Regions from separate parts of the Metabacillus sp. GQ13 genome, predicted to be linked through region 4. Evidence: riboswitches for the same ligand, from Rfam matches in the RefSeq annotation. Region 4 holds a riboswitch; each other region holds the start of a gene.

Region 1 (6,120 bases), on a different contig from region 4:
TCGCAACTAGTATCCTGGGTAATAGTCCGAATTTTCGTTTCATTATAATGTCCTCCTGAAATGAACAGTTGTGTTTTTATGATGTAATTACAATATCATAAAATAGGGAATAGGGAAAGGCGTAAAATATTATTGTAGAATTATAGTAGGCAATGATAAAGACTGTTTTCGGAGGGATTTGTTGCTTTAGGTCTATCAAATTAAAGTGATTTTATAGGCATTGCGATTTAGTGAATAGGTACGACGTCTATGTAGGACGATTATTAATAAAAATTTATTGTAATAAAAGGCTGTTTTCGCAAAGATTGTTGTTTTCCGTACAAAGTACTAATGTACACGTTTTAAGGATACCTTCGTGCTCTTTTCGCTAAATTAGTCTGATATCCCTTTAGACATAGCTTAAATTTAGATCATATTCGTACTAGAGCAACAAACTTTTAGAAAAGAGCCTAATAAAAAAAGACTGCTTGTTAAAACAGTCTAATTAAAGGTATTTATTGGATTAGAAATTTAGATTGGGCCTCCTGCTTTGTCAAGATCAGAAAAAACATGTGAAAAGCGTTTAAAATTACTTTTAAACTTTGTTGCAAGCTCTTTTGCCTTTTTGTCATAAGCATCTTGTGAATTCCAAGTAAGGTGAGGTTGTAGTTTATCATCTGGGACACCCGGTACATGTATTGGAATATGGAGCCCGAAAATTTCATCTTTAATTGTTTCAATGTTATCAAGATCACCCTCAATTGCCGCTTGAACCATAGATCTTGTATAGTTTAAGTTTATCCTTTTTCCAACTCCGTATTCTCCACCAGTCCAGCCAGTATTAACTAGAAATACCTTAACGTCATATTCATCGACCTTCTGACCTAGCATTTTGGCATAACGCGTAGCTTGCAGGGGTAAAAAGGGTGAACCAAAACATGGTGAGAAGGTTGCTTCTGGTGCTGTTACACCTCTTTCAGTTCCGGCAAGTTTACTTGTATAACCGCTTAAGAAATAATACATCGCTTGCTCTCTAGTCAAAATACTTATCGGTGGCAGGACACCAAAGGCATCAGCTGATAAGAAAACAATCGACTGAGGATGCCCGGCTATACTAGGTGTAATAACTTTATCAATCGCATCTAAAGAATATGCTGCTCGTGTATTTTCTGTAAAGGAGGAATTATGATAGTCTACCTCTCTCGTTTCAATATCAACTACAACATTTTCTAAAACCGCACCATACCGGATCGCATTGAAAATTTGCGGTTCCTTTTTAGCCGTTAAATTAATACATTTAGCATAGCAACCGCCTTCTATATTAAAAATCCCTGAAGTAGACCATCCATGTTCATCATCACCGATTAGCCGTCTGTTAGAATCAGCCGATAAAGTTGTTTTCCCTGTACCTGATAATCCAAAGAAGAGGGCAACATCGCCTTCAAATCCAACATTCGCAGAACAATGCATTGACAAGACATTGTTTTCTGGAAGTAGATAGTTCATCACCGAGAATATTGCCTTCTTCATTTCTCCTGCATATTCCGTCCCGCCAATTAATATTGTTCTTTTCTCGAGTGATATGATTATAAATGTTTCAGAATGGGTACCATCAACTTCAGGATCTGCCTTAAAATATGGCGCAGATAAAATCGTAAAAGGTTTCTTAGATAATGGGAAGGAGTTCTCACTATCCCTAATGAATAACTGACTAGCAAATAAATTATGCCATGCATATTCATTTACTACCTGAAGAGGTAATTGATAGCGCTTATCTGCACCTGCATAACCATAGAAGATGTAAAATTCATCTCGTTCTTTTAAATGAGAGATAACCTTGCTATAAAGCTTATCAAATACTGATTCAGAAATTGGTTGATTGATATTTCCCCACTCAATTTTATTTTCTATCGATGGTTCTTTTACATAAAATTTATCCCTAGGAGATCTTCCAGTATACGCACCAGTCGTCGCACGAATTGCTCCAGTTGAAGTTAAAATACCTTCCTTGCGCTCAAGAACCTTTTCCACAAGTTGGGAAACCGATAAATTATGCCTCGCGTTATCCCCGTTAATAAGTTGAGTTAGCTTATTTGTCATCTCAGTTAGATTCATCCCATTACCACCTTTACTCGAGAAATGTCCTTCTTCTACTATATTACAATATACTGAGGAAAATTAGGCTCTTTTCTAAAGTCTCTTTTCCAAAAGCTTGTTGCTTATTGACTGATAAAAATCAACTTATGTATTTTATTTGTACCACTTTTATTAAATTCAAAAGGGAAGGATTAGGTATCTAAGTGAACATAGCAAAATTGAATCACATTTTTGGATATTTCAATCAAAAGAGGTAAGGATAAATAAAAGAATCAATAAGCAAGTAAACACAAAGGTTATCTAGTATATCTCATCGTTTTCTTATAAAATTCTTGTATTGTGGATAAGCACTTTGACATCCAGTGCATAGTAAACTTCACTCTTATACATAGGGTAAGTCAACATCGAATCGCTTACGCTCTTCGTGTTTCCTTTATCTAATTTGGGAGTGCTCCAGTTCATACGTCATTGAACGGGCTCTTCCACTTTTGTTCTTGACACTAGTAATTCTGTGCGCTATGATATGTCCTTGAACGGATTCTCTTATCCCGAGCTGGTGGAGGGACAGGCCCTATGAAACCCAGCAACCTGCTATTTAAGGAAAGGTCGTCATTTCGCTCTTACATGTAGAGTTCAAAGGTTGTATCTATTGTTTAAACAATTAGTGCAATTATTTCTATGTTGGAGTCGAAAATGAACCACGACATTTTCAAAACGCAAAGGTGCTAACCTGAAGCAAGGCGAAAGCCCTTGATCGATAAGAGCGAAAGGCGATGAACGATTACAAAACCTTTCCTCACAAGGGAAAGGTTTTTTTGTAGTGATAAGAATAGATAAGTTTTGTCCTTAGTTTACGTGTGTCCAACATAGTTTCGAATGAGGATCTTCATTAGAGTTTTATCAGGACAAGCATGTGGTAAAGGTACATAATACTTCTGTTCAGAAACATGCCAGCGTGATCCTTATAAGGTAAATAGACTTAGGGAAGAGTTCCGGATCAAATTTAATGAAAACGAATATAGGAGGAAGATTTAAATTATGACTAATAAGCGTCTTTTTACTTCTGAGTCTGTAACAGAAGGCCATCCAGATAAAATTTGTGATCAAATTTCAGATTCAATCCTTGATGCAATTATTGAAAAAGATCCAAATGCACGTGTAGCGTGTGAAACATCTGTAACAACAGGTTTAGTGCTAGTAGCTGGTGAAATTACAACAAGTACATATGTGGACATTCCAAAAATCGTTCGCGAAACGATTAAGGGAATTGGTTATACACGTGCTAAATATGGCTTTGATGCTGAAACATGTGCAGTATTGACTTCAATCGATGAACAATCTGCAGATATTGCATTAGGTGTTGATCAAGCACTTGAGGCTCGTGAAGGAAATATGACTGATGAAGAAATTGATGCAATAGGTGCAGGAGACCAAGGGTTAATGTTTGGGTTTGCATGTAATGAAACAAAGGAATTAATGCCACTACCAATTTCTTTAGCACACAAAATTGCACGTCGTTTAACCGAAGTACGAAAAGATGATATCCTACCTTACTTACGTCCTGATGGTAAAACACAAGTAACGGTTGAATATGATGAGTTTAATAAACCAGTTCGTATTGATACGATTGTCATTTCTACACAGCACCACCCAGAAGTTGCGTTAGAGCAAATTCAACGTAATTTGAAAGAATACGTTATTAATCCTGTTGTTCCTAAGGAATTAATTGACGAGAATACGAAGTATTTCATAAACCCAACAGGTCGTTTCGTAATTGGTGGACCTCAAGGTGATGCAGGCTTAACTGGTCGAAAAATTATTGTTGACACATATGGTGGCTATGCAAGACATGGTGGAGGAGCATTTTCTGGTAAAGATGCAACTAAGGTTGATAGATCTGCTGCATATGCGGCTCGTTATGTTGCAAAAAATATTGTAGCCTCTGGTTTGGCTGATAAGTGTGAAGTTCAACTGGCTTATGCTATTGGCGTTGCACATCCTGTATCGATAGCAATTGATACATTTGGAACGGGTCAAGTATCTGAAAATACTTTAGTTGAAGTTGTGCGAAATAACTTTGATTTACGTCCAGCTGGTATAATTAAAATGCTTGATCTACGCCGTCCAATTTATAAGCAAACGGCAGCCTATGGACATTTCGGTCGTAATGACCTAGATCTTCCATGGGAAAGAACTGATAGAGCTGAGGCAATAAGTAAAGAAGCACTAAATCAATAGGCTGTTAAAAAGGAAAAAACACGTTAAAGGGAAACAACTTTTGACACAGAAACAATAATGATTGAAATAGCACACAAACCGAATTGGTTCGTGTGCTATTTCGATTGTTAGGGCATCCTTAGAATTACGTAATAACGTTAAGTGAATAAGTGTAAAAAAAGCAAATTATCTAATAATATTGGACTTTGTTCCGCGGATATAAATATACTATGGGTAAGGTAATTTAAACTCTGTGAACGATGGGATTTACATATTGGTGATGTTTAGCTTCAAAGACAGCAATTAGAGCTTTTTAAACAATTAAGCTATATGTTTAGGTTGGTGAAGTGAACCTAGCAAATAATAATATGTACATAAACATTTATAACAATCGTTTCTTATCAATGGGCTTTTTTAAAAATGAATAGTATATCTATAAAATGTGTATAAATGATGTAGTGGTTAACCGGTATATTCATCATTTAACTCATAGTTAGTGACTAATTGGAGGTTTTTGTAGAATGACAAAAGGATATTTGAGTTGCTTCATTCTTTTCCTAGCTTTTTTATTGACTGGTTGTCAAGGTTCAGAGGATCATAACGGGCATCAAGCTGCTGAAGAAGAAGTGAAAATCCCAAAAGTGGAAATTATCGCTAATGAGCAGGTTAATAAAAATGAAGATATAACAATAGCAGCCAACGTTTATTATGGTGAGGAATTGGTAGACGATGCAGAAGTCATATTTGAAGTAAAACTAGGTGATCAATCTGAAAAAGTGGAAGCTAAGCTAATTGATAATGGGAAATATGAAATTAACTATCAATTTAAAGAAGACGGAACATATTCCGTAACGGCTCACACGAATGTGAAAAGTTATCATACGATGCCAACTAAGGATATTGTGGTTGGATCAGGAGAAAACGGCAAGGAAACCACAAAGGCAACAGATGTGGATGAACATCATCATGAAGACCATGCAAGTGCGGAACATCATCCTAGTAGTGTAACAATCAATGTAGAAGAATTAACTGGTTTTAAAGTAAATAAGGAAGAAACGTTATCAACAAATATAGAAGAAGCTGAACAGCCTTTTACTGAGGCGATCGTACGATTCGAAATCTGGAAGGATGGAGAGGAGAAACATCAATATGTTGATGCTACTGAATTTTCTACAAAAGGGGAATACACAGCATCCTATACATTTGATGAGATCGGTAATTATACGGTAAAAGTACATGTTGAAAAGGAAGAGGTTCACGCCCATATTGAAACTTCGGTTGAGGTTAAATAAGGGGCTTGGCCTCTTTTTTTTTGTTTTGTAAAAGTTTAGTCATGTACAAACACCTAGGATAATGATCTCCCTATTTACTATAAGATGAAGATATTGATCATCTAGATAGGGAATTTATCCCTTTTAAATCGTGTCTTTTTTCATATTAATAGTCAGAATTTATATATATTTGAAAAATGTTGAAACAATTACCATTTATCAGTCGTCTTATAGTCAAAACAAGGATTAGGTTTCTTAATGAATAAGATGCCTTATTAAGAATGGGTGATAGCATTATGTGTGGTTTTGTTGGTGGTCTCTATTATGAAGAAACAGCTGTAAGTGATGAACGACTTGAATTGTTTTCAAAAGCAAATGAACTAATTTTTCATCGTGGCCCCGATGATTGTGGATATTTTCATGATCATTATGTTTCGATGGCATTCCGAAGATTGAGTATAATTGATAAAGAAAACGGACATCAGCCGTATTCTTATGACAATGGTCGATATATTATTTCTTTTAATGGTGAAATTTATAACCATATTGAATTACG
Region 2 (6,120 bases), on a different contig from region 4:
CACTGAAGCGATAGCTGCACACAGGCATTGGGATCGAAACTATAAATGACCTTAAACTTTAGAAAAGTGCTGGATTCATTCAGCACTTTTTTTGTGGTGTGCCATCCGCAGGAGCGGACTCAATAATGGAAGTTAGTGGTGCAATTAACGTGGGAAGAGGTGCAATAAATAGCTGAAGTGGTTCAATTAAATGAGAGAGTGGTTCAATTCAGAGGAGTGGACTCAATCATGGAAGTTAGTGGTGCAATTAACGTGGGAAGAGGTGCAATAAATAGCTGAAGTGGTTCAATTAAATGAGAGAGTGGTTCAATTCAGAGGAGTGGACTCAATAATGGAAGTTAGTGGTGCAATTAACGTGGGAAGAGGTGCAATAAATAGCTGCAGTGGTTCAATTAAATGAGAGAGTGGTTCAATTCAGAGGATCGGACTCAATAATGGAAGTTAGTGGTGCAATAAACGTGGAAAGAGGTGCAATAAATAGCTACAGTGGTTCAATTAAATGAGAGAGTGGTTCAATTCAGAGGATCGGACTCAATCATGGAAGTTAGTGGTGCAATAAACGTGGAAAGAGGTGCAATAAATAGCTGCAGTGGTTCAATTAAATGAGAGAGTGGTTCAATTCAGCGAAGAGGCCTCAATAATGGAAGAAAGAGGTGCAATCTAGGCCAGTCAAATAAAATAATCATGAAAAGTGATACACAACTGGTGGAATTGCTACCTACATCCCCTAAATAAATATTAATCAGTACCTTGCATTGTTCACTAGTGCATGATAAGATAGATATATAATATAAATAAAGGCTGTTTCGCAAAGATTGTTGTTTTTCGTTATAAGCTTTGTTATATGTCTTTAGTCTTTCTTCGTGCTCTTTTCGCCTAATGACTTTGCCATTTTTCATGTTTGAGAACGACAAACTTATAGAAAAGAGCCTAAATGGAAAAAGAATTATTTTTGGTCCACTAGTAGACAATACACAGTAGTGATCAACATATAGTAGGAGATGACCGAAAATGAATGTTCAATTTAAAAAGGGAGTACTTGAGCTTTGTGTTTTAGTACTGATTTCAAAAAAGGATCAATATGGATATGAGCTAGCTCAAAATATTTCAAAGCGAATTGATGTAGCAGAGGGTACGTTATATCCATTGCTACGAAGATTAACGAAGGAAGACTATTTTACAACGTATCTAGTTGAATCCTCCGAGGGTCCGTCCCGAAAGTATTATACCCTTACCAAAAAAGGGAGAGAGTATATGCAGGAATTAATAGGTGAGTGGAGACAGTTTAGTCGAAGTGTTGATGAATTATTAGGGGAGAGTGAGGACCATGAATAAGCGGGAGTTTCTTAACGAATTAGCTAGTCAACTTAAGAAGGTACCTGAACATGATCGCAAAGAGATGCTTTATGATTTTGAGGAACATTTTGAATTAGGTATGACGAACGAAAAATCGGAAGAGGAAATCGCTGAAGATCTAGGAAACCCAAAGCTGATAGCAAAGGACTTGTTAGTTGATTATATGGTGTCACAGGCAGAAACCGATCAATCGGTAAAAAGCATGTTTCAAGCTGTACTTGCAACCATTAGCCTTAGTTTTTTTAATATCATCTTTTTATTAGGGCCAATTATTGCTGTCATTGGTGTTTATCTAGCTTTATCTGCATCAGCTATTACACTTACCCTTTCACCGCTTGCGTTGATTATTTCTCTCATTTTTTATGGTCCGACTAATATCGTAGTCGAATTCTTTATGGGACTCATTCTTTGTAGTTTAGGGGTATTAATGAGCATTGCAATGATTTATGTTGGCAAATTTTTATACAAAATGATTTTAAAATATGTGAAGTTTAATATCCGAATTGTAAAAGGGGGAAACAAATAAATGAAAAAGGTAGCATTAGGAGCATTAATCGCCCTTGTCATAGGTGTAGTTGGTTTGTTCACAGTAGGTGGGAATGCATTTTCCATGGGTAAAAATGCAAATATAAATGAACAAGAAACAATTTCGGCTAACGGAATAAAAACGATGAAGATTAATGTGGATGTAGGGGAAGTACGAATTAGAGAAGGAGAAAGTGACCAAATAGACATCAAACTACATGGGAGTGTAGCTGAAAAATTAAAGGACCAAATAAAATTCAAGGTTGTTAAGAGCGAAACAAAAGTCGAGGTTGTTGTTCGTGAATCAAATAAATTTTTCATTCAAATCCCTTTTGTGAATTCAGGTCTCCAAAGTGAACGTATTCTGGATGTAAGCATACCAAAGAGTTTATTAGATAAGCTTGAAGTAAACACAAATGTTGGTGAAATCGATATTGAAGGTGTTGAACCAACTGAATTGTATGTTAATAGTGATGTTGGCGAAATATATGTTAATCAATATAGTGGAAATGGAAATTATGTAACTGATGTAGGGGATATCGAATTAGAAAATATTAGTGGTAAAACGAATGCAGAGACGGATACCGGTGACATAGATATTGCTTTAATTGATATGAAAGATGATCTTGAGTTGCGATCAGATATTGGCGAACTAAAGGTTACCTTTGCAGAAGAACCTGGAAATATAGAGTTTGATTTAAATAGTGAACTAGGGGATGTGTCAATCTCAGGATTTAAAGGATACAAAGACTCGGATTCTCGAAGTATCATCACTCAAATTGGAACCAATGGACCTACCCTGAAAGCAACGACAGAGATTGGTGACATATCAGTTAAGAGATAACTGGTTCAAAGGTCTTCTATTACCTTGAAAGTAAGAAGGGTCATCATCCGGGATTGATTGGCTAAGACTTCTAATAACAAGCTTTATGAAAATAACTTTTAGTAAGAGATGGTCATGAGACTATCTCTTTTCTTATGTTTAAATCTTAGGCATTGTGCGGGTACAGATGTAGTTACCTTTCCTGTCAGCTGCAACAAATGACACGCTCAAATAAATTAATTAATAGTTTAGAAATATTAAATTTTTAGTGAAAACAACTTGCAATTTCCTTAATATTCTTTAAAATAAGAAATAATTAAATTTTACGACAAATTTAGACAAAATCCTTATCGAGAGTGGCAGAGGGACTGGCCCATTGATGCCCAGCATCCGCTATAGAATGATAGCAAGGTGCTAATTCCTGCAGAATGTTAAAGTTCTGATAGATAAGAAGAGATATAAAAATGCTCTTCCTTAAAAGGAGGGGTTTTTGTGTTTAAAATACGAACGAATATAAATGTTTTATCGATAATGTTTGCCTATAGGTCTTTAATTTGTACGATAACTAGTGTATATTTGTCTGTAGAAGAAAAAACACGAATATAAAGGTGGGGCATACATGAAGAAATTATTTGTATTTATTGCTTTATTCACGGTGTTATTGGCGGGCTGTGGAGCTAATGAGACAACAAAATCATCAGGTGAGAAAACAGAAGCAAAGTCAAAGAAAATTGCTCTTGTACTCCCTGAGAAAATTGGTGTGAATCCATTCTTTCAACAAATGGATGAGGGTGCAAAAAAAGCAGCAGAAGAATTCGGTTTTGAGCTGAAAACGATCGAATCGACAGACCTTGCAGCAATAGAAGAGAATTTACGAGTAGCTGTAGCTGAGGGTTATGATTTAATTATTACCTCTTCATTTGAATCAGAAGATGCATTAAAAAAGGTTGCGAGTGAAAACCCAGACAAGCAATTTGCCATTATTGATACAACAGTAGATTTACCAAACGTACGAAGTGTAAACTTTAGAGAACATGAGGCAGCCTACTTACTAGGTGCAGCTGCTGGTTTATCAACAAAAACGAATACAGTTGGCATGGTTACCGCAGTTGATATACCACTAATGAAAAAGTGGACAGTTGCGTTTGAGCAAGGCTTAAAGTCAACAAATCCAGATGCAGAGTACTTAGTGAATTATGTAGGAAGCTTTGATGATCCAGCTAAGGCAAAGGAACTTGCCATTCTTCAGGCGTCTAAAGGTGCTGACTTCATTGCTGGAGCAGCGGCAGTTGGAGATCTTGGCGTTTTTGAAGCAGCTAAAGAAAAGGGCTTTTTCACAGCAGGACAAGATATCGATCGTACCGTACTTGATCCCGAACATATTGTCTTATCACAATTAAAAGGAACAGATGCAGTAGCATATGAAACGATTAAAGCATTTTCTGAAGGGACATATGAACCAGGGGCTGTCGCTTATGGTCTGAAAGAAGATGGTGTTGGTTTGACCTACGTAACAGCGGAAAGTGAAACACCATTAAATGATTTTGTCGGACAAGACGTAATCGAAAAAGTGACGACTATCAAAGATAAGATTGTAAGTGGTGAGCTAGAAATTGCCAATCCATTAGAAAACTAATTATATAAGGTAAAATCGGAACCGACTACAGCTATTGCAGTCGGTTCCCTGTGTGTCACTGAGGGAGGATGAATAATGCCAAACCGTTTAGAAATGAAAAATATGACAAAAAAGTATGGAAGTTTTACAGCGAATGACTCTATTTCTCTAGCGCTAAAAGTAGGTGAGGTTCATGCAGTCGTAGGAGAAAATGGCGCAGGAAAAACCACATTAATGCGCATGCTCTATGGAATGGAATTGCCTACCTCAGGTGAGATTTATATAGATGGAAAGCAAATGAACTTCACAACACCAAATGACGCAATTGAAAATCGGATTGGAATGGTTCACCAACATTTTATGCTGTTTCCTGACTTCACAGCTGCCGAAAATATTGTGATTGGGCATGAACCGAGAAAGGCTGGTTTTTTCAATCGAAAGCAGGCTATTGAGAAAGTACAGCAACTAGTAGACCAATACAAAATTCCAGTTAGACCAACAGCAAAAACAGCTGATTGTTCTGTCGGAGAGCAACAGAGAATGGAAATCCTCAAAGTACTCTATCAAGGGGCGGAAATGATTATTTTAGATGAGCCATCGGCGGTATTAACACCCCATGAGGTAAAGGATTTATTAGGAACTATTCGTCAATTAGCTGATCAAGGTAAAAGCATTATTCTTATTACCCATAAACTTCGTGAAGTGATGGAGGTTGCGGACCATATTACCGTTCTCCGTAATGGAAAGGTCACTGGATCTGTAGCTAGAGATGAGACCTCAGTTGATGAGTTAGCAAAGCTGATGGTTGGTCGTGACCTTCAAGAGTTAACTAGCCGTGCCCAAATAAATGGTGAGGCGATTCTTGAAGTGAAAAATGTAACTGTCCAGGAAAAGGCGAATAAACCGGTTCTAAACCGTATTTCTTTTAAAGTGAATCGTGGCGAAATTGTTGGGATTGCTGGTGTTTCAGGAAATGGACAATCAGAGCTACTTCAAGTAATTTCTGGATTGAGATCAATGAACTCAGGAGCCGTTTTCATTGATGGAAAACAAGTAACAAATCAATCCGTTAAGGCGATTCGTCAAGCGGGATTATCACATATCCCAGAGGATCGTTATTTATGGGGGGCTGCGAAACAGGCAAGTGTTGAAGAGACCGCGATTATGGGGTATCACACAAAGAAGGAGTATCGTTCTTTTTCCTTTTTGCGAAAGAAACCTTTTCGAACCATTTTGAAAAGTTGGATAAATAAATTTGAAATTAAGGCAGGATCAATAGATGAGCAATCCGGTTATTTATCAGGTGGAAACCTTCAAAAGTTAATAGTGGCTAGAGAATTAGGACAAGAAACACCAATCCTGATTGCTGCTGAACCTACTCGTGGTGTTGATATAGGGGCAATGGAAACGATTCATGAAGCTCTTATTGAAAAAAGAAATAAAGGTGAAGCTGTATTACTTATTTCCTCAGAGTTAACCGAAATCATGACACTTTCAGATCGGATTTTAGTGATGTACGAAGGTGAAATTGTTGGGGAATTAGACCGTTACGATGCATCGGAAGAAACAATCAGTGTACTAATGGCAGGGGGGAAGCACAATGAAGGTGCAGAGTAGTTTAGTACGATTGTCTCGTTCGTTGCTACAGCCATTTTTAGCGATTTTTATTGGCCTGTTAACAGGTGCAATAGCTATTAGTATTGTCGGAGAACCTGTTCTTGCGTCATACAAAGAAATGTGGAATGGTGCTTTTGGCAACTTTTATTTTTTCTCTTCCACATTAGCGAGAGCTACGCCAATT
Region 3 (6,120 bases), on a different contig from region 4:
CACAATCGATAATAATTTGTCTACAAATAACATTTTATAGGCAATTCCTACACCTACAACTGCACCTACCGTAACCTCACTAGTTGAAAGAGGTATACCTAATATATTCGCTAAAAAAAGTGAAAAAGTTGCTGAGAAGAGGATGATAATAACAATTTTTATTGAGATAAGTGACGTTGGAATGATTCCAGAACTAATCGTTTTAACAACTTCTCCTCCACCAATTACTGCACCTAAAATAACACCAATTGCACAGATGATAAGAGCATTCCTTGGTCGTAATATTGCTCCGGCACCATATGCAACTCCCATGGAAGCTGCTGCACCACTGGCCCCAATATTCATCGCAAAAAAGATGCTGATACCTATTGCGATAATCTCTAACATCTATTACTCCCCCTTATTGATGGAGGCCACATTCTGTTTTCATTTGCCCAGTCCATCTGCCAGATCTTAAATCATTTTCATTAAAAGCAGGTTTTGTGCAATGAAAACAACCAATGCTCGGATATCCTCTGTCATGTAAAGGATTGTAGATTAAGTCATTTTTATGAACGTATCTCCAAACATCTTTCCACGTCCAATGAATTAGCGGGCAAACCTTTACTGAATGAAAGCGTTCATCCTTGTTGATATAGTTAACGTGTTTTCTTGTTTCAGATTGTTCACGTCTTAGCCCAGAGATCCAGGCAGTGGAACCTTGTAGTGTTTCAGTTAATGGAACTATTTTTCGGATATCACAACATTTATTTGGTGCAGTTTCCCAAAGCTTATCACCATATAATTCAGCTTGCTCTTCTAATGTAAGCTTAGGTTTCTTTAATTGAATATTAAGTGATGGATATTTTTCCTTCACCTTATCGATTAGCTCATAGGTTTCTTTAAAATGAACATCAGTATCCAGAAACACAATTTTTGCGTTAGGTTTTACTATGGCTATTAAATCAATCAAGACAATACCTTCAATTCCAAAACTACATGCATAGACAACTTCTTCACCGTAGTGTTCATATGCCCAATGGATAACATTTAATGCTCCTTTATACGTCTCATCTTCAATAAAATCTTCGCTCACTTCTGACCAATTCTCATAAGTTAGCAAACCATTCACCTCTTTCTCACACTATCTTACTTGGTTTTAAAAACCATTTATTCACACGTTAATAGTCGGGATTAATGGTGCAACCAACCATTATACGATGAATTTAGCAAATAATACTCTGTTTCAGATGATTTAGCCAGACACTATTTTTCTATAAAGCTTCTTTTTGATGCATTTTTATGTGTTAAATAGAGAAAAGCCCACCATAACAGGAAGACTTTTAAGGATGATCTACCCTTATCTTCCAAATTGGTATCAGTTTAGATTTGGCTGGAATTAGCACCTTACATCTTACTTCTTGCAGGTTGCTGGGCTTCAAAGGACCAGATCCCTTCACCACTCTTGATAAGAAATATGTTATTGTTTCTAAATTTTAACACAATTCTTTCAAATGTCAACCCGAGTTTATTGATCGGAATAATAATATTATCTATTTACGTGAAAGTTAATTGTACGTTGGTTTTTATCTTCGGAAAGACCAATTATTAACCAATAAGTTTCTTTTCATCATATATATATACAAAGAACACACAAAGGGTGTTCTTTCGCACATATAAAATATCGCAATATGTTGAAATCCTTTTCGCAATGTAAGTTCCAGTAGATATAATATTACAGTGACGAGTATGATTTAATCTTCTAGTCTTACAAACTTACAAAATCAATTCCAGAAATATCTCTATTTAGAACTGTTTCGAATTAATAACTGACTTTCTTATTTGAAATTCTTTTAATAAGGGATAAAAACAATTAAGTACATACTTATTTAAAAAAGCGCGTTAGCTCCAAATTTAATTTTTCTTTTTCACTAAAAAACAAACCATGTCCGCTAAATTTAAACGGAATGAGTTTAGATCCTCTAATTCCTGCATGCATCAACTCAGCAAAAACGTAAGGACACACCTTATCTTTTACTCCATGGAAAATTCCGGTGGGTACATTAATTTTTTCTAAATCTTTCCTTAGATCTTCATCGCGTAAAGAAACAAGACTCATTGCCGTTGCATATCCAGAAGCTTCGTTTCCTAATCCATTGAACCAATTCTTAAAGTTCTCAGATACAAAAAGAGCAAAAAAGCTATCTCCAAAATCACTAATCATTTTAGGTCGATCATTAAACGTATCTTCAATGAGTTTATTAACCTCTTCCTTTGTTTTTCCAAACGGATAATTTGGGCGATGCGTAAATACCGGTGCTGCTGCACCTAAGAGAGCTAGCTTTGCAACCTTATATCCCTCATGTCTTGCCATAAATCTTATCGCTATTCCTCCCCCCATAGAATGTGAGACAAGTAATACATTTTCTAGTCTAAGGGTATCGATCACTATTCGAATATCATCTGCTAGTCGATTATATGTGTAGCTACCAGAGGGTCGGTCTGACTTTCCATAACCACGAAAATCAATTCCAATACAACGATAACCCAATTTAAGAAAATGATTAAATTGATACTCGAACATTTTATGATTGACAGGCCAACCATGTAAAAAAAGAATTGTTTTTCCCTCACCAGGATTAATATCTTCAACAAATATATTGACATTCTGTTCAACTGTAATGTAGTAGCCCATTTAACTCCTCCTCGCATTACCTTTTCTTTAGCTTATAGAGGATGCCATTTATTTAGACTCTTTTTGGTAAACTTTAAGAACCACATCAAAGTTTGTCAAAAACAAAAAAACAGTGTGCTTCCAAAAGGAAACCACCGCTTTATTGTTCTTATAATAGCATATAGCTTTATTATCTATCTTTTTGGCCTCGTTTCTAAAAGGAGAGCACGACTATTCGCCATATATGTAAAGAAGTACTATTAGGAAAAATCTTTGCGAAAACAGCCTTCTTTATATGTAAATCCGATTTATAACTTAGCTTAATATTGAAAACCTACGAAAGAACACTTTGTGTTGAAGTAAAGAATCAAAGATTATTGGTGATGAAGATCGTTCTTTTTAAGAACTGAAATAATACTGTAGGAAATAGTCTCCCAAATAGACTCGTCATTTAAATAGGAGTTTCTAAGCTTACTATACATCTCCTTCTGCTTATCCTTAAAATCTAGAGAATCATTAGAAGGTAAAGAATTCCGTTCACTCTCAACTAATTTCTGTAGCTTTTGCGCTCTCGGACCCCATACAGCCATTTCTTGTCCATTTTGATCGATAAAGATAAAGATCGGTATTGATCGAGCTGTTTCATTCGTTAAATATTTGTCCATTAGCTCTAGGTTTTGATCTCTAAGTAAAAAACGAACCTGCATGCTGGCTGCTTCAGCGATTCTTAATAAAATCGGATTATTTACTAGTGCATCCCCACACCAATCTTCTGTGAGAACAACTACCCTGAGCTTCTTCCCTTGAATTTTCTCTAAAAAGGCGACATCATCCTCATTTAATGTAAAACGGTCGTAAATTGAGAGGATTTCTTCCTTATTTACACTCATCTGATCTGTATACTGTTCAAATGTAAGCCCTTTAAAAAACCAATCTTCTAAATTCACATTTATCACCTCGACATCAAATTAGCATTTTATTCGCATGATTGCGAGAAAATTGCTTCGTTTAAACTCATTAACCTAGTTTCATCTTTAATACTATACTATATATGAACGATAGAACTATTTATATTCTGTTTTATCATTTTATTGCTGCATTGTCACTTAAATAATAAAAATATTCAAAAAAAATATATATTAAACATACAACTGAAGGTCCCAAAATTAAGGACCCTTAGTTTTGGGCTTATGTCTTTTCAAAAAAATTTTTTCTGATGATGAGGATTATTATCATAAGAATATCTTTGCTAAAGCTGAAATTTGTTAGTGCCTCATTACATTCTTTGCAAAAATGGTCATTATCGACAATAAAAAAAGTCACTATGAACGATGACTTTTTCTACGTGGTACTATTTAGTTCTCCAACCAAGCTTCGGATGTAGGATTTTCTCTCCACATTTTTAACCTAGTAAGATCTTGTTTACTTACATATCCTTCGTGAACTGCAACTTCTAATAATGAATCATAATCGCATAGTGACTTCGCTTCTACGTTTGCTTGTAGTAGTTGTTCATTTCCTACAGCTAGTCCATAAGAAAATATTGAGACAATTCCAAGTACTTCACAGCCTTCAGCACGTAGAGCTTCAACAGCTGTAATGGCACTTCCTCCGGTTGAAATTAGATCCTCAATCACAACAATTTTCTGGTTGCGTTTCACTTGTCCCTCGATTTGGTTCCCTTTACCATGTCCTTTTGCTTTACTACGAACATAGCACATTGGTAAATTTAATCTATCACTCACCCAAGCAGCATGTGGAATTCCAGCTGTTGCTGTCCCTGCCACGACATCTACCTCTGGAAAATTCACTTTAATTAAATCTGTTAGACCATCAGCTATTTGATTACGAATTTCCGGAAAGGATAATGTTAAACGGTTATCACAATAGATTGGTGATTTCATTCCACTAGACCAAGTAAAAGGTTCATTTGGTTGCAAGTAGACAGCCTTTATTTGTAATAAACTGTTTGCTATAGAATGTTTCATTATACAATTTCCTCCCAAGCTTTTTTAACTTTTAGATATGCTTTATATGGATCATGCTGGTTCGTGATGCTTCTTCCAACAACGATTGCAGTAGATCCAAGAATACGAGCTTGACTAGGTGTAGCAATTCTAGTTTGGTCATCTGTAGAATCATCTGTCATCCGTATACCTGGTGTAACCGTCATAAATGAAGATCCTAAATTATGATTTAATTTTTCAACTTCATGGCTTGAGCAAACAACACCGTCTAAACCAGATTCTTTTGCCATTATGGCGTAATGAAGTACAACATCTTCTAATGGTTCTTTAATTAATAGTTCGTTTTGTACCATTATTTGCGATGTACTAGTCAGCTGTGTAACAGCAATACATGCCGGACGCTGTTTCCCTTGTGGAGTACCTGCAATTAAACCTTCAATCGCCGCCTCCATCATCTTTTGCCCACCGGCTGCATGAACATTAACAAGATCAACTTCAAGCTTTGCTAATCCTCTCATCGCTTGTTTAACCGTGTTTGGAATATCATGTAGTTTTAAATCTAAGAAAATATCATGGCCTCGTTGTTTTATATAAGAAATAATCTCAGGACCTTCTTGGTAAAAAAGTTCCATTCCTACCTTAACAAATAATTTCTCATCATCAAAATGATTTAAAAACTCATCTATTTCAAAACGGTTTTTAAAATCAAGAGCTATAATTAGCGGTCTTTGAGTCATTTTTATAGCTCCTTCCGATACATTCTGTCACATGTCTAAACCCTAATTCATTTAATCTACCTGGCAGTTGATCGATAATCTCTGAGCATACAAATGGATTCACAAAGTTTGCTGTACCTACAGCTACTGCACTTGCACCAGCATATAGAAATTCTATACAATCATCCACTGTTTGAACACCACCCATTCCAATAATTGGAATGTTTACTGCCTGACTTACTTCATAGATCATTCGGATTGCAACTGGTTTAATCGCAGGACCGGAAAGTCCTCCTGTTTTATTCGCAATAACTGGCTTTCCTGTCTTAATATCAAGTCTCATGCCTATTAGTGTATTAATCATTGTTAATCCATCAGCACCTGCCTCTTCGATTGCCTTTGCCATTTCAACAATGTTTGATACATTTGGTGAAAGTTTTACATAAACAGGAACAGCTGAAACCTCTTTTACAGCTCTCGTTAATTGTGCTGCTACTTCTGGTATTGTACCAAATGCGATACCACCTGTTTTTACATTAGGACAAGATATATTTAATTCAAGAGCATGTACATTGTTTGATTGGCTGATCTTCTTTGCTACATATACATAATCTTCAATTTGCGATCCAGCTACATTAGCAATGATTGGAACATCATATTTTTCAAGCCATGTAAGTTCTTCAGAAACGATCTTTTCTACTCCTGGATTTTGTAATCCAATTGCATTTAACATGCCTGCTTCCGTTTCAGCTACTCTTGGGGTAGGGTTACCAAAGCGTGCTTC
Region 4 (6,120 bases):
AGGTAAAGAGTGAGGAGGATTTATATGTTAGAGATAAAACAAATTACTGCTGAAGATACATATCCAATTAGACATTTGGTTCTACGACCAAATCAAACCTTAGAAGCATGTAAATTTGAAAATGATCACCAAGAAAGCTCATTTCATTTAGGAGCATTTTTTAATGACACATTGATATCAATCGCTTCCTTTTATAAAGAAAAACATCCTAATTTTGATGATAAGCGGCAATATCGACTTAGAGGGATGGCTACACTTGCTGAATATAGAAAAGTAAAGGCAGGTAGCTCTCTTATTGTGCATGCTGAAGATATTCTTACTGAAGACTTGGAAGCCGATTTGTGGTGGTGTAATGCAAGAGTCACTGTAAGTGATTTTTACAAAAGGTTAGGTTTAAAAGAACATGGTGAGGTGTTTGAAATAGAATCAATTGGCCCTCATAAATTGATGTACAAAATATTCAAGTAGTCCCTCAAAGAAAAATGTCTGCATTCCTTTCATTAAAAGGGTGCAGACACTAATTAAGCAAATCGATAATAAATAAGCAAGAACGTACTTAATATGAAGAGAAAATTTAAAGAAACGAAAACCATTTGGTCAATCCTTGTTTTATGGATTTTTATCGGTGGGTTATAAAATGATATTCCTTCTATGATAAAAATCAGCAGGACGAAGTGTATCATCGCGTGACCTACAACCTCTGTATAACCAAAAATGGTTGTTGTAAGGATAAATAATACGGTTACCACCACGGCTAAAACTCTATTTAGGATTCCGACTACTAACAGGTACCCAACAACAAATTCGATAAAAGCAGATAGCACAATAAATATCCCTGGTTCAAAACCAAATGTGGGAACATTGTGATGATGTATAATATCTATTGTCATCATAGGGTAGACCCACTTTTCCACTGCTACCCAACATAAGCTTAACCCTGTTCCTAAATATAAAAACGGAAAACCCACTGTTTCAAGTCTCGTTCGACCTACCAAGAGAACTCCAATAATCGCTAAATAAAATCCATAGTCAAGCATATGAAACCATCCAGCTTGGCTCCATATATTGAGGAATAATCCTAACATAAAAAGGGCAGCAATTTTTGTAGAAATATGATGAGGTATTAATAATAAGATGATAATCATCCACATAACAACGGTTTGCCATATATCATGTATGACAAATTCGGGTGCAAACATTGTTCCATATGAGACTTGAAGAATAAAAGATAAAGCTGTCCCATATTTAAGTAAATGTCTAGAGTATTTTCGGAAACTATCGAGCTTCATGTCCAACCTTTTCGCAAGCGGAATGTCCATTACCTTGCCCATTAACTGTGATACGACAGCTAACAGAATCGCACATAGAAGAGATATGGTAATAAAAAAAGGTGAAAGTATCTCCTCAATCGCTATCTTTTTTGGTGCTACTGTGGCAAACCACTTTACATGAGCAGAAGATAGAATTGGTGTTAGTAGAATTCCAATAAAGATTGTTAGCCAAGTCAGATATTTTTTATTTTGTTTCATTGTGAACCCCCCTTGTCCAATTTGGGTTTAAGTGTAGTTTGTAACTTAATCAATCTAATATGTATAAACTCTTTTTTCTCCAAAAGAGCCTTCACAAAAAAAACTGACCTAAAGGCCAGTTTTAACGAACACTTTCTTTTTTCTTAAGTTGTGGTAATTTTTCTAGTGCTTCACCAAAATCCTTTATTAAATCATCGACATTTTCTAAGCCAACACTTAGTCTAAGTAATCCATCTGTTATCCCTCGTTTTTCACGTTCCTCCGGAGGCATTGCTGCATGCGACATTTTTGCTGGGTAAGACAGGATCGATTCAACTGCCCCTAAGCTTACTGCAAAAACCGGTAGCTTAACATTTTCAACTAAAGTCTTAACTGCTGCAGCATTTTCTAACTTAAATGATAAAACAGCACCTGGTCCGTCCGCTTGGTAATGATGTGTTTTATGTCCTGGGTGATAACTAAGCCCTGGATAGTAGACAGCTTCGACTTTAGGATGCTCACTTAAATACTCTGCTAGTACCATTGCCGAGGATGACGATTGTTTAAGTCGGACATGCAATGTTTTTAAACCTCTTAGCACAAGCCATGCATCTTGAGCACCTAATACGGCCCCAAATGCATTTTGCAGCTTATAAAGTTTGTCTCCTAACTCGATATCCTTCACAACAGCAAGACCTGCAAGGACATCACTATGTCCAGCTAAAAACTTTGTTGCACTGTGTAACACAATATCCACACCTAATTCTAACGGTCTTTGTAGTTCTGGTGTTAAAAAGGTATTATCTAAAAAGGTTAGACAATCATTTGCTTTTGCCAGATTTACAATCCCTTGAATATCTGTCACTTTTAAGAGGGGATTTGAAGGTGTTTCCATATAAATAACTTTCGTATTAGGGCGAATTTCTGAAGCTACTTGATGAAGATCTGTCATATCAACAAATGTATGCTCGATACCAAACCTTGTTAGAACATCTGTAATGATACGGAAGGTTCCACCATAGACATCCTCTGTAACAAGTACATGATCTCCTTGTGATAGAAGAAGGAATGATGTTGATATAGCTGCCATTCCTGAAGCAAAAGCCAATCCTCTTGTTCCACCTTCTAGTTCAGCAATTGCTTGCTCTAATGCTTCACGGGTTGGATTCCCTGAACGTGCGTAATCATATTTTCCAAATTCATCAAAATCGAATTGGTGAAATGTTGATGAATGATGAATCGGAACACTTACTGCTCCAGTTCCTCGATCCACCTTTGATTCATTATGCAAAAGCTTTGTTTGAAATGTCCAATCATGATTACTCAACAGCTCCAGCTCCTCTCATTTGTTTAAATGCATGCGCTAGATCTTCAATAATATCCTCTGAATGTTCAATACCAACTGAAAAACGAAGTAATCTATTACAGACGCCATTTGCTACTCTAATCTCTTCTGGGATATCCATATGTGTTTGTGTAGCAGGATAGGTGATAAAGCTCTCAATTCCACCTAGGCTTTCTGCAAAACTTATCGTTTTCAAGTTCTTTAAAAACGGATTAATCCATGCTTCATCCTGTAAACGAAACGAAAGCATTCCACCTTTACCTGGGTATAAAACATCAAGCACATCTGGATGATCATTCAGAAACTGAGAAACAAGTTGCGCATTTTGTTCATGCTGCCTCATTCTAAGCGATAAGGTTTTCATTCCTCGCATTAACAACCAAGAATCAAACGGTGATAGAACCGCTCCGATAGCATTTTGGTGTTGAAAAAATTCGTTACTTAGTTCTTCACCCTTTGTTACTACAAGACCAGCAAGCACATCATTATGGCCCCCTAAATACTTGGTTGCACTATGAATCACAATGTCGGCACCGTCTAATATTGGTGTCTGAATCAACGGTGTAAAGAACGTGTTATCAACAATGACTAAGATATTATTTTTCTTGGCAACTGCCACAAGCGCCTTAATGTCAGCTTCTTGCATTAATGGATTTGTTGGTGTTTCAATGAATAACGCTTTCGTTTTTTCTGTAATTAACTTTTCTGTCTCAGCAGGGTTTGTAAAATGATCATATTGAAAAGATAAACCATACTTTTTCCATTCTCTTTCAAATAAGCGATAGGTTCCACCATAAAGATCTGAGGAAACAATAAGTTCATCTCCGCTTTGAAAAAGGGCCATAATTGTTTGAATTGCTGCCATACCTGAGCTAAAAGCAAACCCACGATCACCATGCTCTAAATCAGCTATTGCCTGTTCCACTAATAATCTAGTTGGATTCCCTGTACGGATATAATCAAATCCTGTTGATTCGCCAATTCCATTATGACGATACGCTGTTGAAAAATAGACTGGGGGATTAACTGTCCCTGTAATATTTTCACTTCGATTTCCAATTTGAGCTAGTTTCGTTTCAATTCGTTGACTCATGGTTGTCACCGTCCTAAAATTTTTTTACATCTAACCTAGAAGAAACAATCACCTAAAAAAAGTGAAGGATACATTTACTTAGATTAGATAGATTTCTTAGTTGTTTATGGCAAGATTTATTCAATCTCCCTACAAAATAAAAAGTCTTCCTCAGTTAAGAAGAAGACTTGTATATTTAAATGTGCTTCTTCTTATCTCTCAAGCATAATGCTGGTGTGGTGGCTTGCTGGATTTAGCACCTTGGTACGAAGGGAGATTTTGGTATGTAGCTCACATGTCGTTATATTTTGCGGTTTTATATAGAACATATCAGTAAGATTTTTGACAACAGCCAAGCTCTCGCTTAGTGGTTTGAAAGCCAAATGGCAAGTCTAAATAATTTCAACAAATTTACTTTGCCCAAATTATTCTCATCTACCATACTGTTTAAAAATCAATTTGTTTGTTCCTAACTTAGCAAAATTAACGGTTACCAACTCTTCACTTGTTTTGTACCGGTTGCTGAGGCTTCATTGGGCCAGTCCCTCTGCCTCTCACGATAAGAAATATATGAAATTTTCAAGCTTACTTTTTTTACTACTTTACATGATTCAAGTTTGGATTGCAATAGAATTAACGTAATAGTTTGATATCTTTGATTATTTTGTCATATGGTACTTCAGATACTGCATCATATTGTTCAAGTATCTTATGACCTTTCATTAAATAAATAGATGTGCTGTGAACAAATTGATTTGAGCCTTCTAGTTTCGCAGCCGGTGCTATAAAGCTTTTGTTGGAAAATGATTCTATTTCTGATTGCTCATAGCCTGTCAGAAGATTCCAATTGTCAAAATCTGCTCCGTAATTGTCAGCAAATGCTTTTAATACCTCGGGTGTATCGTTATCAGGATCAATAGTGAAGGATACCAACTCTACATCGACCTTTTCATTCTTTAATTGCTCTTGAAGTTTTGCAACATGAGCTGTCATTGGCGAACAGACTGTATCACAATTAGTGAAGATGAATGTGGAAAGCCAAACTTTATTCTTGTAGTCCTCCATCTCAACTTCGTTACCCTCTTGATTCACAGCTTTTAAAGGTTCAATTGTTCCATTTAGTGAAAAATGTTCTTCTAGGTTGATAGACTGTGAACAGCCAACAAGACCTAGAAAAACAGTTAACGTGATAAAAAGTAGTTTTTTCACATGCATCGCCTATTTAGACAGAAATTGAGTGTCAATAAGATCACTGAATTCTGGTTTTTCTTTAAGGAATTTCAATTCAAATGAAGAGTTTGCAAATTCCTGAACGACTTCTGCATTTACTTCTGTTGTATATGTCACACGTTCCCATGCACTTTCTACAATTGCAGGATCTAAATCTTGGTCTGTAATTTCTTTAATCGAACTAATGGCTATGTCACGAGCTTCCTCAGGGTTTTCATTGATGAAATGAACACTCTTTTCATGTGCTTTTACAATGTTTGCAATTAATTCTTTGTTTTCGTCCACTAATTTACCACTTGTAGCCAATACTGTGTTAGGAAGTGTTGTTCCGTATGAAATTTCATCGGTATCAACAATTATTTTCGCTCCATCATTCACTAATTGAGATGCCCATGGTTCTGGAACAGCTGCTAAGTCAACTTTACCTGATTCAAACATTGCCCCATATTGAGCTGGATTACCAGTTACATGCTTTAACGTTCCGCCAATACGTGCTGATGTGACACCAAAGTCTTGAAGGAATGTTTCCATTTGAACATCATGTGTACAACCTACACCAGGTGTAATAAATGTGCTTCCCGATAAATCATCAATTGATTGAATACCACTTTTAGCTGAGGCTACAACGACAGTACCACCTGAAGATGCACCAGCAAGGATCTTAACATCTGCACCATTTGCATAGTTGTTCATTACTGGTCCTGGTCCGACTAGTCCTGCTGTAATATCTCCTGTTTTCAAGGCAGTCATAAATGCTGCACCGTCTGGGAATGTCTTATAAGTAATTTTCACATTTTCCCCAAGTGCTTCTTCAAAGTAGCCCTTATCTTTTGCTATCATTGCAGGTACGTGATCAATGTTTGGAAAATAACCGATGACAACTTCTTCTTTGCTGTCACTACCATTTGTACTCGTTGTATTTGATGTACCACAAGCTGCTAAAACACCGACAACTACTAGTGATA

Evidence for each region. Region 4 has a riboswitch for S-adenosylmethionine ahead of AC6CHR_RS02980 (methionine biosynthesis PLP-dependent protein). Riboswitches for the same ligand answer to the same signal wherever they lie in the genome.
Region 1: it holds a riboswitch for S-adenosylmethionine, as region 4 does, so the genes downstream of both, metK (methionine adenosyltransferase) here and AC6CHR_RS02980 (methionine biosynthesis PLP-dependent protein) in region 4, are expected to answer to the same signal.
Region 2: it holds a riboswitch for S-adenosylmethionine, as region 4 does, so the genes downstream of both, AC6CHR_RS10490 (BMP family protein) here and AC6CHR_RS02980 (methionine biosynthesis PLP-dependent protein) in region 4, are expected to answer to the same signal.
Region 3: it holds a riboswitch for S-adenosylmethionine, as region 4 does, so the genes downstream of both, AC6CHR_RS08665 (phosphoadenylyl-sulfate reductase) here and AC6CHR_RS02980 (methionine biosynthesis PLP-dependent protein) in region 4, are expected to answer to the same signal.

The regions. Positions count from the first base shown of each region.
Region 1 covers NZ_JCAXET010000019.1:54,859-60,978, reverse strand. Annotated here, with positions in the region: gene AC6CHR_RS20515 (dicarboxylate/amino acid:cation symporter) at 1-43, opposite strand, end outside; gene pckA (phosphoenolpyruvate carboxykinase (ATP)) at 511-2,094, opposite strand; SAM riboswitch class I at 2,617-2,840, shown strand; gene metK (methionine adenosyltransferase) at 3,112-4,314, shown strand; gene AC6CHR_RS20500 (FixH family protein) at 4,815-5,585, shown strand; gene asnB (asparagine synthase (glutamine-hydrolyzing)) at 5,861-6,120, shown strand, end outside.
Region 2 covers NZ_JCAXET010000007.1:124,722-130,841, forward strand. Annotated here, with positions in the region: gene AC6CHR_RS10470 (catalase) at 1-49, shown strand, start outside; gene AC6CHR_RS10475 (PadR family transcriptional regulator) at 1,012-1,335, shown strand; gene AC6CHR_RS10480 (HAAS signaling domain-containing protein) at 1,328-1,882, shown strand; gene AC6CHR_RS10485 (DUF4097 family beta strand repeat-containing protein) at 1,883-2,725, shown strand; SAM riboswitch class I at 3,049-3,157, shown strand; gene AC6CHR_RS10490 (BMP family protein) at 3,324-4,340, shown strand; gene AC6CHR_RS10495 (ABC transporter ATP-binding protein) at 4,416-5,936, shown strand; gene AC6CHR_RS10500 (ABC transporter permease) at 5,920-6,120, shown strand, end outside.
Region 3 covers NZ_JCAXET010000006.1:5,445-11,564, forward strand. Annotated here, with positions in the region: gene cysP (sulfate permease) at 1-387, opposite strand, end outside; gene AC6CHR_RS08665 (phosphoadenylyl-sulfate reductase) at 401-1,102, opposite strand; SAM riboswitch class I at 1,337-1,454, opposite strand; gene AC6CHR_RS08670 (alpha/beta fold hydrolase) at 1,865-2,674, opposite strand; gene AC6CHR_RS08675 (thioredoxin family protein) at 3,028-3,600, opposite strand; gene pyrE (orotate phosphoribosyltransferase) at 4,009-4,641, opposite strand; gene pyrF (orotidine-5'-phosphate decarboxylase) at 4,641-5,357, opposite strand; gene AC6CHR_RS08690 (dihydroorotate dehydrogenase) at 5,326-6,120, opposite strand, start outside.
Region 4 covers NZ_JCAXET010000002.1:145,170-151,289, reverse strand. Annotated here, with positions in the region: gene AC6CHR_RS02995 (GNAT family N-acetyltransferase) at 25-468, shown strand; gene AC6CHR_RS02990 (DoxX family membrane protein) at 522-1,529, opposite strand; gene metC (cystathionine beta-lyase) at 1,651-2,835, opposite strand; gene AC6CHR_RS02980 (methionine biosynthesis PLP-dependent protein) at 2,828-3,946, opposite strand; SAM riboswitch class I at 4,354-4,491, opposite strand; gene AC6CHR_RS02975 (SCO family protein) at 4,559-5,134, opposite strand; gene AC6CHR_RS02970 (aliphatic sulfonate ABC transporter substrate-binding protein) at 5,144-6,120, opposite strand, start outside.